Regions from separate parts of the Serratia plymuthica genome, predicted to be linked through region 2. Evidence: predicted binding sites of a transcription regulator. Region 2 holds the regulator's gene; each other region holds the start of a gene.
The links. The regulator CRP, encoded in region 2, controls carbon source genes, mostly activating them, when cyclic AMP is high. The targets are predictions, from matches to a motif close to ATGTGANNNNNNTCACAT.
Positions count from the first base shown of each region.

Region 1: a site for CRP is predicted at 2,434-2,451, ahead of JK621_RS00480 (PTS sugar transporter subunit IIB). Genes of this name have one in related genera too.
Region 3: a site for CRP is predicted at 2,058-2,075, ahead of srlA (PTS glucitol/sorbitol transporter subunit IIC). Genes of this name have one in related genera too.
Region 4: a site for CRP is predicted at 2,051-2,068, ahead of JK621_RS23495 (YfcZ/YiiS family protein). Genes of this name have one in related genera too.

Region 1 covers NZ_CP068771.1:98,443-103,065, reverse strand. Annotated here, with positions in the region: gene JK621_RS00490 (glycoside hydrolase family 1 protein) at 1-628, opposite strand, end outside; gene JK621_RS00485 (PTS sugar transporter subunit IIC) at 649-1,977, opposite strand; gene JK621_RS00480 (PTS sugar transporter subunit IIB) at 1,990-2,304, opposite strand; gene JK621_RS00475 (LacI family DNA-binding transcriptional regulator) at 2,602-3,555, shown strand; gene JK621_RS00470 (hypothetical protein) at 3,630-3,779, opposite strand; gene JK621_RS00465 (IS110 family transposase) at 4,115-4,623, shown strand, end outside.
Region 2 covers NZ_CP068771.1:3,869,620-3,874,242, reverse strand. Annotated here, with positions in the region: gene JK621_RS17995 (YheU family protein) at 1-166, shown strand, start outside; gene JK621_RS17990 (phosphoribulokinase) at 318-1,187, shown strand; gene JK621_RS17985 (OsmC family protein) at 1,233-1,640, opposite strand; gene crp (cAMP-activated global transcriptional regulator CRP) at 2,020-2,652, shown strand; gene JK621_RS17975 (YccS/YhfK family putative transporter) at 2,707-4,623, shown strand, end outside.
Region 3 covers NZ_CP068771.1:4,839,846-4,844,468, forward strand. Annotated here, with positions in the region: gene srlD (sorbitol-6-phosphate dehydrogenase) at 1-26, opposite strand, end outside; gene srlB (PTS glucitol/sorbitol transporter subunit IIA) at 37-399, opposite strand; gene srlE (PTS glucitol/sorbitol transporter subunit IIB) at 423-1,403, opposite strand; gene srlA (PTS glucitol/sorbitol transporter subunit IIC) at 1,419-1,967, opposite strand; gene fbaB (class I fructose-bisphosphate aldolase) at 2,202-3,251, opposite strand; gene JK621_RS22495 (GntR family transcriptional regulator) at 3,528-4,214, opposite strand; gene JK621_RS22500 (mannitol dehydrogenase family protein) at 4,324-4,623, opposite strand, start outside.
Region 4 covers NZ_CP068771.1:5,054,271-5,058,893, reverse strand. Annotated here, with positions in the region: gene fadJ (fatty acid oxidation complex subunit alpha FadJ) at 1-118, opposite strand, end outside; gene fadI (acetyl-CoA C-acyltransferase FadI) at 118-1,428, opposite strand; gene JK621_RS23495 (YfcZ/YiiS family protein) at 1,618-1,914, opposite strand; gene fadL (long-chain fatty acid transporter FadL) at 2,320-3,642, shown strand; gene mlaA (phospholipid-binding lipoprotein MlaA) at 3,750-4,511, opposite strand; gene ccmI (c-type cytochrome biogenesis protein CcmI) at 4,547-4,623, opposite strand, start outside.

The sequences.
Region 1 (4,623 bases), 1.7 Mb from region 2:
CACGAAACGCCTGCACCGCCGACGCATGCGCCAGCATCGTGTGGTATGCCACCGTCGCCGCCCGCTTAAAGTCGACCACATTGGGATAGTGGAAATCATACAGGTAGCCGCCTTCGACCGGCACAATCGGCTCATTGAAGGTAAACCAATGCATCACCCGGTCGCCAAACAGTTCAAAACAGACCTGCGCATAGCGGCTAAAGGCCGCGACCACGTCACGGTTTTCCCAGCCACCCTTCTCCTGCATCGCCATCGGCATATCGAAGTGGAACAGCGTAATAAACGGTTTGATGCCCTGCGCCAGCAGCTCATCAATCACGTTGTTATAGAACGCCACCGCTTGCGGATTCACCTCGCCCGTGCCGTCCGGGATCAGCCGCGACCAACTGAGGGAGGTACGAAAACTGTTATGGTTGAGCCGTTTCAGCAGCGCGATATCCTGGCGCCAGTTCCGGTAAAAGGTTGACGTCTCCTGCGGCCCCACCTGCTGATGAAAACGCCAGGGCTCATTGGCGTACCAAGTGTCCCAGATTGTCGGGCTTTTACCGCCCTGCCGGCTATCCCCTTCGGTTTGCAGCGCGGAGCTGGCGCTGCCCCACCAGAAGTGCTCGGGAAATTCGTATTTCATGCTTCACTTCTCCATAAATATCAGTTGTTGCCGAGGGTTCCGGCCAGCGGTGCCCCGTTCTGCACTTTTTGCTCTTCGGTTTTCATTAAAGAGCGCTCGTAAGCACGCAGGAACGGCAAGTACATCAGAGCAGACATCACCATACAGATGACGCACATCACCACCGGGCTGAACGCCCAGTTGGCCGCCCAGGAGGCACCGATGGGCGCCGGCGTGGTCCACGGCGTGAGCGACACCACCTGCGCCAGCCATCCCAAACGCGTCGCGGTATAGGCCAGTACGGCGTTGACCAGCGGAACGCAAACGAAGGGGATGAACAACATCGGGTTCATGATGATCGGCGCACCAAACAGGATCGGTTCATTGATGTTAAAGAAGCTCGGCACCACGCCCATCTTGCCGATGGTGCGCAAGTGGGCAACGCGGCTGCGCAATAGCAGGAAAGCCAGCGGTAACGTCGAACCTACGCCGCCAATCAGCAGATAGTGATCCCAGAACCCCTGCAAATAAACGTGAGGCAATGCCGCCCCGGCCGCCAGCGCCGCCTGGTTTGCCGACAAGTTCGCCATCCAGAACGGGTTCATGATACCGGTGACGATCAGCGCACCGTGAATGCCGGCGAACCAGAAAATCTGGCACAACAATACCGACAGCAAAATGGCAGGCAGCGAATCCGAGGCGGACACCAGCGGCTCCAGCAGATGCATAATCGCCTGAGGCAGGATCATGCCGGTTTGCGCTTCGATAAACAGATTCAGCGGATGCAGCGTACCAATCACCACCAGCACCGGGATCAGGATCTCGAACGAACGCGCCACGCCGGTGGGCACCTCTTTCGGTAGACGAATGGTGACGTTGTTCTGCTTGAGCCAGGCGTAAACGCGGGTTGAGTAAATTGCGGTGATCAGGGCGGTGAAAATCCCTTGCCCGGAAAGATACTGGGTGGATATTTTACCGTCGGCATAAGGGGCAGCCACCAGTAAAAAGGCCATAAATGCCAGCAAGCCGGACATCACCGGATCGAGATTAAACTGCCGCCCGAGGCTGGCGCCAATCCCCACGGAGATAAAGAAGGTCATCACCCCCATACTCAGGTTGAACGGCAACATCAGCTGTGCGCGATAAGTCTGCGAAAAATCCAGCCAGCCACGCGCAAAGCTGTTCGTGGTGTCGGCGGAGAACGGCGGAAAGATAAAGACCAGCATGAACGAGCCAATAATCATAAACGGCAACGCGGCGGTAAAACCATCGCGTATGGCAATGACATATTTTTGCTGTCCCAGGCGGCCGGCCAGCGGGGTGATGGATTGCTCGATGACGGCAACCATTGACTGATATAACGAACTCATAGGAACACCTTTTTAGTGCGCCGCTTCGATCAGCGACAGAGCATAGTCCAGTACCTTCTCACCGCGCTGCATGCCGTAGTCCATCGGATCAATGGGCTGAACGGGTATGCCTTGGACGGCAGCCTTTTCTGACAGTGTTTTAAGCATATATTTTACCTGCGGCCCCAGCAGCACCACCTGATAGCGTGGAAACTGCGTATCGAACTCGGCTACGCCATAGGCGTCGATCTCGACCGGCAACCCCCTTTCATCCGCCGCCTCGACCATTTTTCTGACCAGCAGGCTGGTAGACATCCCGGCAGAACAACACAGCATAATTTTGTACATCGACAACCATCCTCAACGAGTAAATAACCTGAATGCGGGAATGATTGGATATCATACGGAAACCGTTTTCCATTGGGTCAGAATGGAAGTGTGATACTCATCATAATCTAGGCAGTGCAAGGGTTTTTTATTGGATTTGCATCACATATTTTTGCCTCACCCCGAGAGGTTTTGAGATGCTATGGAAAATCGGTTTCCATGAAAAAAAGAAAAAGGTTATACTGCTGGCGGCGATAATGTGAGCCATTACCGGATGGTTTTTTACAGGCTGCAGCTTGGGTCTGTCAGGAGAGAAAGATGTCAACAATCAACGATGTATCACGTTTAGCTGGGGTGTCAAAAGCCACAGTCTCACGGGTGTTGAGTGGATCGCGCGGCGTTAAGGAAGCCAGCCGTCTCGCGGTATTGCAGGCAGCAGAAGAGCTCAATTATCGGCCCAATGTGATCGCGCAATCATTGCTTAGCCAATCGACGGGCTGCATCGGGGTTATCTGCGCGCAGGAGAACATTAACCAGACCACAGGTTATCTTTATGCGCTGGAAAAACAGCTCAGCCAGCATCAAAAGCATCTGCTGCTGCGTTTCGCCAACACCAAAGCGGGCGTAATGAACGCGCTGGACGAACTCACCTGCGGGTTGTGCGACGACGTGCTGATTATCGGTGCCCGTTTCCCGCTCAACATCCCGAATGACAACGTGATCCTGGTCGATTGCGTTGAGGCCGACACGCCCAACAGCATTCAGTTCGACCACGCTTTCGCCACCGAAAGCGCCTGCAATTACCTGATTAGCCAAGGCAGACGCCAAATAGCCTTGATCCATCCGGATGCCGGCGGCTCTGCCGATCAACTGCTGCTCGGTTACAAGCTTGCCCTGGAAAACAACTTTTTGCCGTTCAATCGCAACCTGGTGTTTATGGATTCGACCACCTCTTCCGTCGCGGTACAGGTACTGCTCAATAACGCCACCACGCTCAATTTCAACGCGCTGCTGGTGGCGGACGAGCAGGAGGCACAGCGGGTGATTACTCAGCTACAGGCGTTCAATAAATCCGTACCGGACGACATTATGGTCTTTAGCCTGGCCGGTTCGCTGCATTTACCCGGCATTCCGGCGATCCCCTCCATCGAATATTCAATGGACGCCATGGCGGCGCGCATCGTCAGTTGGTTGACGGAGAAAACCCGGGATATGCTCGGTGCCTGCGTGCTGCGCGGGGATTTGATTATCCCGGACAGACACAAACGTTAAGCGATTGCCGGCGCCGCCGGAAAAAAAACGGGCCAACAAGGTTGGCCCGCGATCGGTACAATTCCCACTGACGACTATTCTACCGCGATAGGCGTCTCAACCAGTTTGGGCTGATTGCTCCCCTGCAGCGTCTTGATCTTGTCCTGATACACTTTCACCTGTTCAGCATCTTTCAGCAAAGCATAGGTCAGCTCAAAGTCGACACTTTGGCCAGGTCCCCCCATGTCAGTTGTCGCCTCCTTCGGAAAAATTATCAGGTGGCTGGGGATGTTGTATGGGTGTTTATTCAACAGAACGTAAAGCCGCGGTGATCGCCAGAATGTTACCTCCGCATAATCAGTCAGTTAATCAAATAGCACGACAGGAAGGTATTCATCCCAAAACTCTTTACCACTGACGTTCATCGGCGGGCATTGCCGAGTCAGCACTGTCTACCAGGGAAAACTCCCCCGAGTGATCCTACTCGCGAATAGTGGACTGTAGTGATGTGATGGACGTCCCTCTGTGTAAGTCCTGCCATACTTATGCTGAGCGATCTTATTCACAGAGGTACTGCATCATGAACAAGATAAAAGTTATCGGTATCGATCTGGCTAAATCTGTCTTTCAGGTTTGCGTCTGGATGAGCGACGGGAGTATTGCATCTAACAGTAATATTTCCCGGGCTAAATTGCTGGATACCATTCGTCAATTTCCTGCAGGTTCAATGATTGCAATGGAGGCTTGCGCTACTTCCCATTACTGGGATCGCACTTTTCAGTCAATCGGCTTTCAGGTCCGGCTGATCCCCACTCAACACGTAAAAGCATTAACACATCACCAGAAAAACGATGCCAACGATGCGCTGGCTATTTGTGAGACAGCTCTGCGCCCGGGCATTCATTTCGTAGCTATAAAAACAGTTGAACAACAGGATATTAAGGCTCTCGGAGCAGCCCGTCAGTTGATGGTAGAACAGCGTACTGCGCTGGCAAATCAGGCTCGGTCACTGGCGGCAAAACAGTGTATCGAGATCCCTGTCGGGATTCATATTTTACAGCAACGTCTGGCCGACATTATTGAAGATGC
Region 2 (4,623 bases):
CGAGGGCACCGACTACGGCGAACACGAACGTTCGCTGGAGCAGAAAGTGGAAGACGTTCGCCGCCAGTTGCAAAACGGCGAAGTGCTGCTGGTGTGGTCAGAACTGCATGAAACCGTCAACATCATGCCACGCGGGCAGTTCCGCGCCGGGCAGGAAGAAATTTAGTGTCAGCCGGTTCTATGACTGACGGAAAAAATCAGGTAACAATGAACCATTGCAAACCCGCGCGCGGAATTTTGCCCTTGGCGAAAGGGCGTCAAACAGACCAATAACCCTACTCTGACGCCGGCGCATTTAACACGGAGTGACAACCACCATGTCCGCCAAACATCCCGTTATCGCAGTGACCGGCTCCAGCGGCGCCGGCACCACCACCACCAGCGTGGCGTTCCGCAAGATATTCCAGCAGTTGAACATCCGCGCGGCGGAGCTGGAAGGCGACAGCTTCCACCGCTATACCCGGCCGGAAATGGACGCGGCGATCCGCAAAGCGCGCGATCTGGGTCGTCATATCAGCTATTTCGGGCCGGAGGCCAACGACTTCGGCCTGCTGCAGCAGAGCTTTATCGAGTACGGCAAGAACGGTACCGGACGGTCACGCAAATATCTTCATACCTACGACGAAGCGGTGCCCTATAACCAGGTACCCGGCACCTTTACGCCGTGGGAGGCGCTGCCGGCGCCGACCGACGTGCTGTTCTATGAAGGGTTGCATGGCGGCGTGGTTACCGACCATACCGACGTGGCCAAACATGTCGATCTGCTGGTCGGCGTGGTACCGATCGTTAACCTGGAGTGGATCCAAAAGCTGATCCGCGATACCGGCGAGCGCGGCCATTCACGTGAGGCGGTGATGGATTCGGTCGTGCGTTCGATGGAGGACTATATCAACTACATCACGCCGCAGTTTTCGCGCACCCACATCAACTTCCAGCGCGTGCCGACGGTCGATACCTCCAACCCGTTCGCCGCCAAAGCCATCCCTTCACTGGATGAAAGCTTTGTGGTGATTCATTTCCGTGGTCTGGATCAGATCGATTTCCCTTACCTGCTGGCGATGCTGCAAGGATCTTTTATCTCGCACATCAATACGCTGGTCGTGCCGGGCGGCAAAATGGGGCTGGCGATGGAGCTGATCATGGCGCCGCTGGTGCAGCAACTGCTGGAAGGCAAAAAAATCGAGTAATGGGCCGGTGCGCGGCGGCAGGCCGCGCCCCTTTCTGCTCGCGTTTTACGCCACGGCGCGGATTTCAAAGCTGTGGGTCACGCTGGCGGCCTTGTTCAGCATCAGCGATACCGAACAATATTTCTCGGCGGAGAGATTCACCGCACGTTCCACGATCTTGTCGGTCAGATCTTTGCCGGTCACGATAAAATGCAGGTTGATATGGGTAAATACGCGCGGCGCTTCTTCACGCCGTTCGGAGGTCAGTTTCACCTCGCAATCACGCACGTCATTCCGCCCTTTTTTCAGGATCGACACCACGTCGATAGCGCTGCATCCGCCCACCGACATCAGCACCATTTCCATTGGGCTGGGTGCTTTATCGCCGGCGTTGCCATCCATCAATACCTGATGACCGGACGAGGACTCACCCAGAAACGTCAACCCTTCTACCCACTTAACTCTCGCCTGCATGCTGGTCACTCCGGTTAATTTCTTAAAATCAGGGTACGCTTTCGCATAGAAACTGGCAACGGAACCTGATGCTAATCATGCGCGAGCAAGACAACACGAGACACCCGCCTCACTCTGTGCTACAAACAGAGCCGCAATAAATCTTTCCGGGACACTGATTTCAGGGAAACTCCCAGAGAAAGGCTCCTTTACCGGTATGTTAATAGAATGTAGCTTGCAGCGCTCCCGGCAAGTTAATATGCTAGAGCGACAGCGTATATTCATGACACGCCTCAAAACCTGCTGCCAGCCACCCTTAAAACAACGGCGACAGCACGTTTTACAGGGAACTCTGACCCCTGTGACACAAGGCAGCGATAACAACAGAGGATAACAGCGAATGGTTCTCGGCAAACCGCAAACAGACCCTACACTCGAATGGTTCCTGTCTCATTGCCATATCCACAAATATCCATCCAAAAGTACGCTGATTCACCAAGGTGAAAAAGCCGAAACGCTTTACTACATCGTAAAAGGCTCCGTCGCGGTGCTGATTAAAGATGAAGAAGGTAAAGAGATGATCCTGTCCTACCTTAACCAGGGGGATTTCATCGGCGAGCTTGGATTATTTGAAGAAGGCCAGGAGCGTAGCGCCTGGGTCAGGGCGAAGACCGCCTGTGAAGTGGCTGAGATTTCCTACAAGAAATTCCGCCAGCTGATTCAGGTCAACCCGGATATCCTGATGCGCCTGTCAGCGCAGATGGCAAGCCGCCTGCAAGTAACCTCGGAGAAAGTGGGTAACCTCGCCTTCCTGGACGTTACCGGCCGCATCGCGCAAACGTTGCTGAACCTGGCGAAGCAGCCCGATGCCATGACTCACCCAGACGGCATGCAGATCAAAATCACCCGCCAGGAAATTGGCCAGATCGTCGGTTGTTCACGTGAAACCGTCGGCCGCATTCTGAAAATGCTGGAAGATCAAAACCTGATCTCCGCCCACGGCAAAACCATTGTCGTTTACGGCACGCGTTAATCACTGAAAAAACGGCGCGATGATTCGCGCCGTTTTTTTATGCCCCGGCCGATCATGTGGCGTCGACTGATTTACCACCCGGAAGTCAATTACGCACTGCGGCAAACGCTGGTGCTGTGTCTGCCAGTGCTCTTTGGTCTGCTGATCGGCCACCTGCAACTCGGCCTGCTGTTTTCCCTGGTTCCCGCCTGCTGTAACATCGCCGGGCTGGACACACCCCACAAACGTTTTTTCAAACGCCTGATCGTCGGCGGCTCACTGTTTGCACTCAGCAGCCTGTTGCTGCAGCAGGCGTTGCTGTGGCAACTGCCGCTGCCGGCGTTGATGCTCGGCCTGGCTCTGCTGCTCGGCGTCAGCGGCGAAATCAGCCCGTTGCATGCCCGCCTGCTCCCCGCCGCGTTGATCGCCGCCATCTTTTCGCTCAGCATGGCCGGCACGGTACCGCTGTGGTACGCCCCCGTGCTGTATGTGGTGGGGACGGCCTGGTACGGCCTGTTCACCTGGTTCTGGTTCAAGCTGTGGAAAGAACAGCCGATGCGCGAATCGCTGAGCCAGCTTTATCTGGAACTGGCGGACTACTTCGAAGCCAAGTATTCCCTGTTAACCCAACATACCGATCCGCAAACCGCGTTACCGCCACTGCTGGTGCGCCAGCAAAAAGTGATGGACCTGATCAGCCTGCTGTATCAGCAGCTCAACTTTTTGCCGCACGCCAATAATCTCGAGCAAAAACGCCTGCAGCGAACCTTTCAGGTCGCGCTGGATTTACAGGAACACATTACCGTCAGCCTGCACCTGCCGGAAGAAGTGCAAAAGTTGGTGGAGCAGAGCCAGGCCGAGGCGATTATCCGCCGCAATGCGCAGGTGATTGCCGGCCGGTTGCGCACGGTGGCGCACGATATTCTCTACCATCAATACTCCCAGCGCTTCAGTATGACCCACGAGCTGGCGGCCCTGGAAAAAGTGGCAGCACAACACCCCGACAACCCGGTGGGCCAGTTCTGTTACTACCACTTCAGCCGCATCGCTCGCCTGCTGCGCACCCAGCATCCGTTATATCGCCGTGATCTGATGGCCAATCAAAACCGCCTGCCGTTCTGGCCGGCGCTGTTCAGCTACCTGTCACTCAAATCCAACGCCCTGCGCAATGCGGCCCGGTTAGGCGTGATGTTGGCGGCAGGCAGCAGCCTGGGCATGTTTTTCAACCTGCCAAAGCCTTACTGGATCCTGCTGACCATCATGCTGGTAAGCCAGAACGGCTATAACGCGACTCGGGTACGCATCCAGCACCGTGCGCTCGGCACATTGGCCGGGCTGGTGATCGCCGCCGGGTTGCTGCAATTGCAAATGCCCGAGGGCGCGACCCTGAGCGTGATGTTGGTCATCACGCTGGCAGCCTATCTGGTTTCGCGTAAAAACTACGGGCTGGCGGTGATAGGCTTTACGGTGACGGCGGTCTATACCCTGCAACTGCTGGCGTTGAACGGCACGCATTTCCTGATCCCTCGTCTGATCGATACCCTGATCGGTTGCGTGTTGGTGTTCGGCGGCACCATCTGGCTGTGGCCACAATGGCAAAGCGGCCTGCTGCGCAAGAACGCCCATCAGGCGCTGGAGAAAGATCAACAGGCGCTGCGCCTGCTGCTGGAAGAGCAGGAACCCGATCCCAGCGCGCTGGCTTACGCGCGCATGCAGGTGAACCAGGCGCACAACGCGCTGTTCACCTCGCTCAACCAGGCGATGCAGGAGCCGGGGTTTGAATCCAGCTATCTGGCAGATATGCGCCTGTGGGTGACGCACAGTCAATTTATTGTCGAACACCTGAACGCCATGACCATTCTGGCGCGCGAGCACTATATGCTGACGCCGAAGCTGGCGCAGGAGTATCTGCAAACCTGCGAGATCGCGCTGCAAAGCTGCCAGCAGCGGCTGGAATACGACGGGCCGAGCGGCAGCAACAGCATCATGCAG
Region 3 (4,623 bases), 970 kb from region 2:
CCAATCACTACCGCTACTTCAGACATGGTCTACTCCTTATGCAATAAATTTCAGCGTGCTGCCTAACGGGATATCAGCCGGCGTGGCGCCGGAAACGTGGATCGAACCCGGAAACTCGGCCTGGGTTACGCCGTCGAAGCGCACGGTGACATGACCCAGCTCACGCAGGTTTTGCGTCGCGACGCTGCCGACGGCGGTGATCGGATAACGCTGCTCCGCCAGCTCCATCCAGCCGCCGACCTGCAGTTCACCGGCGGTGTCGCCGTGCCGATGGATAAAGCAAAACTCTTCAATGTCCGCCGGCGCGCCTTCGCGGAAGGTGATCAGCATGTCATCCTGCAATGCCTCGCGGGCGCTGCCGCCAATCTGCGTAATGGTGGTGTGGTAAATGGTGTGCATGATCTTTTCCCTGCAAAACAGTGTCATTGATAGATGAAGGCCGAAGCGGCCCAGGCGATCAGTACCGTTGGCGCGCCGGTCAGGAAACGCCCGACCAGTACCGACGGCACGCCGACCCGCACGGTGTCCTGTTTGGCTTCCGCCAGCGACAAGCCGACCGGAATAAAGTCGCAGGCAGCCTGCGCGTTAATCGCAAACAGCGCAGGCAGCGCCAGCTGCGGCGGAATATGCCCGAGACCGATCTGCACCCCGACCAGCACGCCAATCACCTGGGCGATCACCGCGCCGGGGCCGAGGAAGGGCGACAACAGCGGGAAGGAACAGATCAGCGCCAGCGTCACCAGGCCGATTGGGCTGCTGGCCAGCGGCGTCAGGCCGTGGGCGATAAAATCACCCAGACCCGAGGCCATGATGATGCCGATCAACGCCGAGACGAACGCCATAAACGGCAGGATGGTTTTCAGCACCGTGTCGATGGTGTCGCGCCCGGCCTGGAAGAACACCGCCACCACCGAACCCATGCCCATGCCGACTTTGGCAAGCAGGCCGTCGCTCTGTTCGGTGATTTTTTTGCTGGTGTCGTAATCGCACCCTTTTGGCTGTGGCGCGGGGGGCTTTTGCGCCGTACCTGTTGCCGACGCCACCAGGCTGATGTTGTTGTCGCGTACGCCGGAGACGTAAATGTCCTCGAGGATAAACTGCGCCAGCGGGCCGGACTGGCCGGTGGCGTGGATATTGACCGTCGGGATGCGGCGCTTCGGATACAACCCGCAGCGCAGGGTGCCGCCGCAGTCGATCACCATCACGCCAATCTCTTCCGCCGGCGGTTCGCCCTCTTTAAAGCCGTCGACTGCCGGCCAGCCGGTCAGCTCGCTGAGCCGATCGACGATCGAAGGGCGGGTGCCGGCGGTGATGTACACCACTTTCTTGCCGGGTTCGATCGCAATCTCCAACGGGCCACCCCAGCCGCTGGCGCCTTTCTCAATACGGATATAAGCACTCATGCTGCACTCCACGGATTAAAGTTGCACCTGGCGATCCAGGCGGATGCCCATCTTGCGTTCGAACAAACTGGTGGTGAGGTCGGTTACCCAGCCACGGAAGAAGTTGGTGAACAACCCGACCAGGAAATAGCTCACCGCCAGTGGCCCAAGCGGTAGGCCGAGAGTCGTCAGCCCGCTGGCGATCCCGAGGTATACGAACAGCTCGCCGGGGTTGATGTGCGGAAACAGGCCGTTCATCGAATGGCAGCTGTAGGACGCCGCCGCATAGTAGCTGGGCTTGTATTTCTCCGGCATAAAGCGCCCGAGACTGAGGGTCATCGGGTTACAGAAAACAAAGGTACCGATCAGCGGCAGCAGCAGATAGCGCGATACCGGGTTGCCCGCGCAGCGCTGCGCCAATCGTTCGATACGTTCCTGGCCTACAAATTTGATCAGCGCATTCATGATAACCAACAGGCTGATTAACAAAGGTAAAATGCCGGTCACCATGCCGACAAACACTTCACCACCTTTCTGAAACAGGCCGATAAACCACTCGGCACCGTGGGTGATTAGCTCAATCATTATTGCTCTCCTGTGATGGACGGTATGGCCTGGAGCGAAAAGCGGCTCTGTCGCCATGGGCCTTACACTAATCACTTTATGGATTCATTTGTTTTAAATAGATCACATTTTGAAAGATAAATATTTTATTGTGAAAGTTAAAAATGAAAGAAAAATAAGAATAAAACGAAAGGATTGGCGGAAAACAGGCACAAAAAAGCCCGGCGTACCGGGCTGTGGAGGCAGGGGAAGGGGTCAGGCGATGGTAACGTTTTTGTCCAGATAGGTGTCCTGCACGGCGTTGATCAGCGCCACGCCTTCTTTCATCGATTTTTTGAACGCCTTGCGCCCCAGGATCAGGCCCATGCCGCCCGCACGTTTGTTGATGACGGCGGTACGCACCGATTCCTGCAGGTCGTTTTCACCGGCGGCGCCGCCGGAGTTGATCAAGCCCGCGCGGCCCATATAGCAGTTGGCCAGCTGGTAACGCACCAGATCTATCGGGTGGTCGGTGGTCAGCTTGCTGTAGACGCGGTCATCGGTGTAGCCGAATTTTACCGCGCGGTAGCCGCCGTTGTTTTCCGCCATTTTTTGCTTAACGATATCGGCGCCGATGGTGGCGGCAATATGGTTGGCCTGGCCGGTGAGATCGGCGCTGGAATGGTAATCCACGCCGTCTTTGGTGAACGCCGGGTTACGCAGATAGGCCCAGAGCACGGTGACCATGCCCAGCTCGTGCGCGCGTTCGAAGGCGGCAGAGATCTCCTCGATCTGGCGGCGAGATTGCTCGGAGCCGAAGTAAATCGTTGCGCCGACCGCGACCGCCCCCATATTGAAAGCCTGCTCGACGCTGGCGTACAGCGTCTGGTCGTATTGGGTCGGGTAGCTCAGGGTTTCGTTATGGTTCAGTTTGACCAGGAACGGAATTTTGTGGGCGTAGCGGCGCGATACCGACGCCAATACCCCGTAGGTGGAGGCGACGCAGTTACAGCCGGCCTCGATAGCCAGTTCGACGATATTTTTCGGATCAAAATACAAGGGGTTGGCGGCGAAAGAAGCGCCGGCCGAGTGTTCAATGCCCTGATCGACCGGCAGAATCGACAGGTAACCGGTACCGGCCAGGCGGCCGTGGTTGAGCAGGGTTTGCATGGAACGAAGGACGGTATTGGGACGGTTGTTATCGATCATTATCCGGTCAACAAAGTCGGCGCCCGGCAGGTACAGATTCTCAGCAGGGATGGTGGTACAGCGGTGTTGCAACAGGTCTTCCGCTTCCTTTCCTAACAACTGCGCGATATCAGTCATGATTAACTCCCGATTAAGCTTCCTCATACACCGGCAATGCCATCCCGTCGTCTTCCAGGCTGCAGCCTTGTTACCTGCGCTGGCCACCTGGCTGCAACGTGAAGGCCATAGGGGATATTTTGTCACCGGCATAGCAGAAAGCGGTGATTAAAGCTGAAAGAACGAGACTACTGAATTTCCTTTGGCAAGGAGAAACAATAGATGCGATTGAGAGGAAATTCCATTTGCGGGGGCAAATACGCGAGGGCGATCGCCCCCGGCGCGGTAACTGGCTGATTACTCGATATCGAACCACTCGGTGTTTTGCAGGGCGATCGGCGTAATGGAGTAGATCATCTCCTGCAGATGCTCATGGATGGCGCGCTCGGCGGCGTCCGCATCCTGGGCCTTGAGTGCGGCAAAGATCCGATAATGCTGCTGGATCAGGCTTTCCGGCGGCGACACCTCGCTCAGGCTGAGAAAACGCACCCGGTCCATGGTGGCCTTGATGGTTTCGATGGTTTCCCAGGCCAGGGGGCAGTCGGCGAACTGGGTCAGCAACTGGTGGAACTCATCGTCCAGCGCCAAAAACTCGCGCGTCTGTTGGTTTTGCGCTGCCAGCTCCTGACGATGCAAATTGTGCTCCAGCGTCATCAGCTGTTCCGGCGTGATCCGCTGCGCCACGCGGCGGACGATCGCGCATTCCACCGCCTGGCGGATAAAGCGCCCGTCGGCCACCCGCTTGGCGGAGATCTTCATCACGAAAGTGCCGCGCTGCGGCAGTATCTGCACCAACCCGGCCTCCGCCAGCTTGATGAACGCCTCGCGAACCGGTTGGCGCGAAACGCTAAAACGGGTGGAAATCTCTTTCTCGGAAAGCAGCGTGCCGGGCGGAATGGTGCAGTCGACAATGTCTTTACGCAGGAAGCGGTAAATTTGCTGGTTGACCGGAAGGGTGTTGGTGAGGCTGTAGGATTCAGACATGGCGACAATCAGTGACCCGACTTGCTGTGAATGCCACCATACTAGCAGATTATCTTGGGGCTGCGGGCGGATAAATCCCTCCGCAGCCTGATGAATTTCAATCAATCCATCAACTAACCGTTAATCCGGCGACGGCGGCTTTTGTTCCCTTATCCAACAGCGCCAGATAAGCCTGGGTCACTGCGCCGACGAAGCGCGGGTTGCCCGGCAGGTCGCGGCCGAATACCGTTTCCAACTGGAGCAGCGCCAGCACGCGCGGCTGGCCTTGTTCGCTGCCCGCCACGAGCGCGGCGATAGGCTCGCGCAACGGATCGCTGATTTCTATCGGCCGGCCTTGTTCATCCAGGCCGCCGACATAGCGCATCCAACCGGCCACGGCCAATGCCAGGGCGTCAAAACGGCTGCCGTG
Region 4 (4,623 bases), 1.2 Mb from region 2:
TGTTTACCTTGTCGCCCGGGACGTCGATGGTAATCACGCCGATGTTGTCCGGACGCAGCGTCAGTTGAAAGGCTGAGGGTTTGGCCCGCTGTTCATGCAATGCGTTTTCAAAGCTCATTATTCCACCTCTACAATCATTGCGGCCCCTAACCCTCCGGCCGCGCAGGCGGTAGTCAGCCCCAGTCCGCCGCCACGGCGTTTCAGCTCATGCAACGTCTGGGTGATCATACGCGCGCCGGTAGCGGCAAACGGGTGGCCATAGGCGATCGAGCCACCCAGGACGTTAAATTTATCCATATCCACTGTGCCAATCGCTCTGCTGCGCCCCAGTTTTTGTTGGGCGAACTCATCGCTGGCGAACATCTTCAGGTTTGCCAGCGTCTGTGCGGCGAAAGCTTCATGCATGTCTATCAGGGTCAGATCGTCCAGGCCAATGCCGGCACGATCCAGCGCCAGCGGCGTGGCGTAGGATGGCCCCAGCAGCATATCTTCCCAAACGTCGATGGCGGAAAAAGCAAAGCTGCGCAGGTAGCCCAACGGTTGCAACCCCAGCTCTTTCGCACGCGATTCGCTCATCATCAGCACCGCCGCCGCGCCGTCGGTCAACGGCGTACTGTTGGCCGCGGTGACGCTGCCATGTTTGCGGTCAAATGCCGGTTTCAGTTTAGCGTATGACGCCAGGCTGGAGTCTTTGCGGACGTTGTTGTCTTCGGTGATTTGCGCGCGGTAAGGCGGGACGTAAGCGGTCATGACTTCATCGTGCAACAGCCCCTGTTCCCAGGCCTTGGCCGCCAACTGGTGAGAGCGGTGCGCCAGCGCATCCTGCTCTTCGCGGGTGATGCCGTGGCTTTTCGCCATTTGTTCGGCCGTATCGCCCATGCGCAGACCGGTCGAGTATTCAGCCACCGCTGGCGGTACCGGCAACAGATCGCGGAACTTCAATCGGCTAAACAGTTTGAGGCGTTGCGACAGAGTGCGCGCCTTATTGACATCGACCAGCGTGCGCGCCAGCGCTTTGCTGACGCCGATCGGCAACACCGAGGAGGAATCGGCGCCGCCGGCAATGCCGATACTGATGCTGCCCGCCATGATGCTTTCCGCCACGTTGGCGATCGCCTGGAAGCTGGTGGCACAGGCGCGCGACACGCTGTACGCATCGGTATGTACGCTCATGCCGGTGCCCAGGACAATTTCACGCGCGATATTTGGCGCCTCGGGCATTTGCACTACCTGGCCGAACACCAGCTGTTCGATCAGCGCCGGATCAATGCCGCTGCGGGCCAAGAGTTCGCTCACCGCCGTTTTACCCAGATCCACCGCCGGAATGCCGTGATAAGCGGTTGCCTGTTTGGCAAAAGGGGTACGCAGTCCATTTACAATCGCGATACGGTCACCGTGACGGGTCACCAACGGCAGTGCCTTACTCATAAACGCTCCTGAAAAAATAACGTCAGCGCAACGGGCAAAAAGAGGTCTGACCTGATGAGGTCATTGTTAACTAAATGTTTACATTTGGCAAACCGTCAGAAGTGAAAACTGAGAGCAGGAGCAACTTTCTACTGGGGGAAAACGGCGAGGCGGCGGCGCGGGTTTACCCCGCACCGTTTTGGGCAGGAATTAACGCAGGCCGAGCTGGAAAATCAGGGTTTCCGCCTGGCAGGCGAAGGTGAAATCCGCAACCAGTTGCACACCACCGTCAACAGGTTTAATGCTACTGCTGATGTCACAAGGGTCAGACTCCACGCCACGGGCTTTTTCCGTCAGCGCCGCCAGCGTTTGCTCGGCATCCTGTTGATTGGCAAATACCTGGCTGTAGGATGCGGTGCAATCGGTGTTGTCCATCACGGTACCGACATCGACACAGCAACAGGCTGCGGTTTCCTGGGCGCTGCATTTATTCATTGCATCTGACATGATTAATTCTCCTCGGGGACCGCCATTACGCGAGTCCAAACTGCCATTAACTTTCTGGCGCAAAGACGCAAGATTCTGCGTTTATTTTACCCCGCAGCGAAACCCATCGCTAGCACTTACTTTTTATAGGTGTTTTAAGTGATGGAAATCACAAATGAAAATCGATGTCTGCTAAGGAATGGTAAGAAGTTTGTTATGTGCCGCTGGTTTTTTGTTAAGCAGATCTCTTTTTTGATACCAATCTTGAAATATCTCAAAAACAAAGTTGCAACATTCTCACAGGTCGGACCTATAATTCAGCCACTGGTCTGATTTGTCTGAATGATAACGGACCCTACAATCCCGCGCTCCTTGTTACCTTGTGTAACATAGTTTAAATAATAAACACATAATGAGGTTTTGGTCATGAGCCAGAAAAACCTATTTACTAAATCAGCTCTCGCAGCTGCAGTGGCAATTATTTCTTCAAACGTGTCTGCCGCAGGATTCCAGCTGAATGAGTTCTCATCAGCGGGTTTAGGACGTTCGTATTCTGGTGAAGGCGCCATCGCGGATACCGCGGCATCCGCCAGCCGCAACCCTGCCCTTTTGATGATGTACACCCGGCCAGAATTCTCGATCGGCGCGGTATTTATCGATCCGGATGTGGACATTACCGGCAAGTCACCTTCAGGCGCCAGCCTGGATTCCAAAAACATCGCGCCAACCGCCTGGGTGCCGAACCTGCACTATGTTCACCCGATTAACGATCAATTCGCCGTGGGCGGCTCGGTCACCAGCAACTTCGGTCTGGCCACCGAATTCAACGACGGTTACACCGCGGGCGCTTACGGCGGTAAAACGGACCTGACTACCGTAAACCTTAATCTGAGTGGTGCTTACCGCCTTAACCAACACTTCAGCTTCGGTCTGGGTTTTGATGCGGTCTACGCTAAAGCCAAACTTGAGCGTTATGCCGGCGAATTGCCGAAACTGATTGCTGGCTCAGGCCAATTGCCACCTCAGTTAGCCGGCCCTGTTTCACAAATCCCGGCCGATACCCAAATCTCTCACCTGAAAGGCGATAAATGGGGCTACGGCTGGAACGCAGGCATCCTGTATGAAGTGGACGAAAACAACCGCTACGGCTTCACCTACCGTTCCGAAGTGAAAATCAAGTTTGATGGCGACTACAAAAGCAGCCTGCCATCCGCCTATAACCCAATCTTGGGGTCTCTCGGCCTGCCTTTGGGCACCAACGGCAGCACCATCCCAGGTTCTCTGGATCTGAACCTGCCGGAAATGTGGGAAATCTCGGGCTACAACAAAGTGGCGCCGCAGTGGGCTGTCCACTACAGCCTGGCTTATACCAGCTGGAGCCAGTTCCAGGAGCTGAAAGCCACCGGCAGCAACGGCCAGACGCTGTTCGAGAAGCATGAAGGCTTCCGCGACGCCTACCGCATCGCGCTGGGTACCACCTACTTCTATGACGATAACTGGACCTTCCGTACCGGTGTCGCGTTCGATGACAGCCCGGTGCCTGCCCAGAACCGCTCTATCTCGATCCCGGATCAGGACCGTATGTGGATCAGCGCCGGTACCAGCTACGCGTTCAACAAAGACGCGTCGGTCGACGTCGGTGTTTCCTACATGCATGGCCAAAAAGTCACCATCAAAGAAGGCCCATACACCTTCAATTCGGTGGGCAAGGCCTGGCTGTACGGCGCCAACTTCAACTACCGCTTCTGATCGCGTTTTTCTGCAAGCTCAAGCGCCCCACGGGGCGCTTTTTTTATTGCCGTTATATAGTAAAAAACCCGCCTGGCGGCGGGTTCTCATATTCTCTTGGCGGGGAATTATTTCCCCGAATCGATCTCGTCCAGATCGCCCTGGATCGCCTTGGCGTTCGGGTTTTCCTCCGGCTTCAGTGAACCCCCACGCGCCAGGAAGTCATGACGCTGGAAGTAGGCTTCACGCACCATCACGTAAGGATCGGAAGAGTTATGCAGCAGGCCGTCGGAATCCAGCAGTTGGGCGCGGGTTTCAATCCCCTCAACCACCCATTTACCCGCCGACATCCAGAAGGTCAGGTAGCTCAGTACCGGATAAACCGTATCCGCCCAGTCGCCGCCGTCTTCACGCAGGGTGAAGCTGCCATAACCCGGTAACATTACATAAGGGCCGTAGCCGACATCGTAATGCCCCAGCGTGCTGCCGAAACGGTTCGGTTCTTCGCGCGCCAGTTTCGGGTTGGCCATTCCCGCCACGTCGATCAGGCCGCCCATCCCCAGCAGGGTATTCAGGAAGAAGCGGTTGAAGTGAATCATCCCGCGATACGGGTCGCCTTTCAGGAAGGCGTTGACCATGCTGGCCGGCTCTTCCAGGTTCGACGTGAAGTTACTTAAACCGTTACGCGCCGGCATGGGCACATAGTCGCGCCAGGCCACGGCCACTGGGCGCAATACGTAAGGATCCAGGACGTTATAGTTAAAGTCGAACATCGTCCGGTTAAATCCTTCCAGAGGATCGGATCGCCCTTGTGGTTCATCTTGCGGCGCGCTGGCACAGCCCACCAATAGCACAGTTGCGAAAGCCAGCCCAGTCAGGCGAAAGTTCATATTTTTCTCCATGAAAACACGTTCGGTCTTTTTATTCAGGGAACCTGCTTGTTAATCTGAACGCTAACTTGCTCTTTACCGCTGAAATTCTGCAGTTCGCTCTCACCAAACC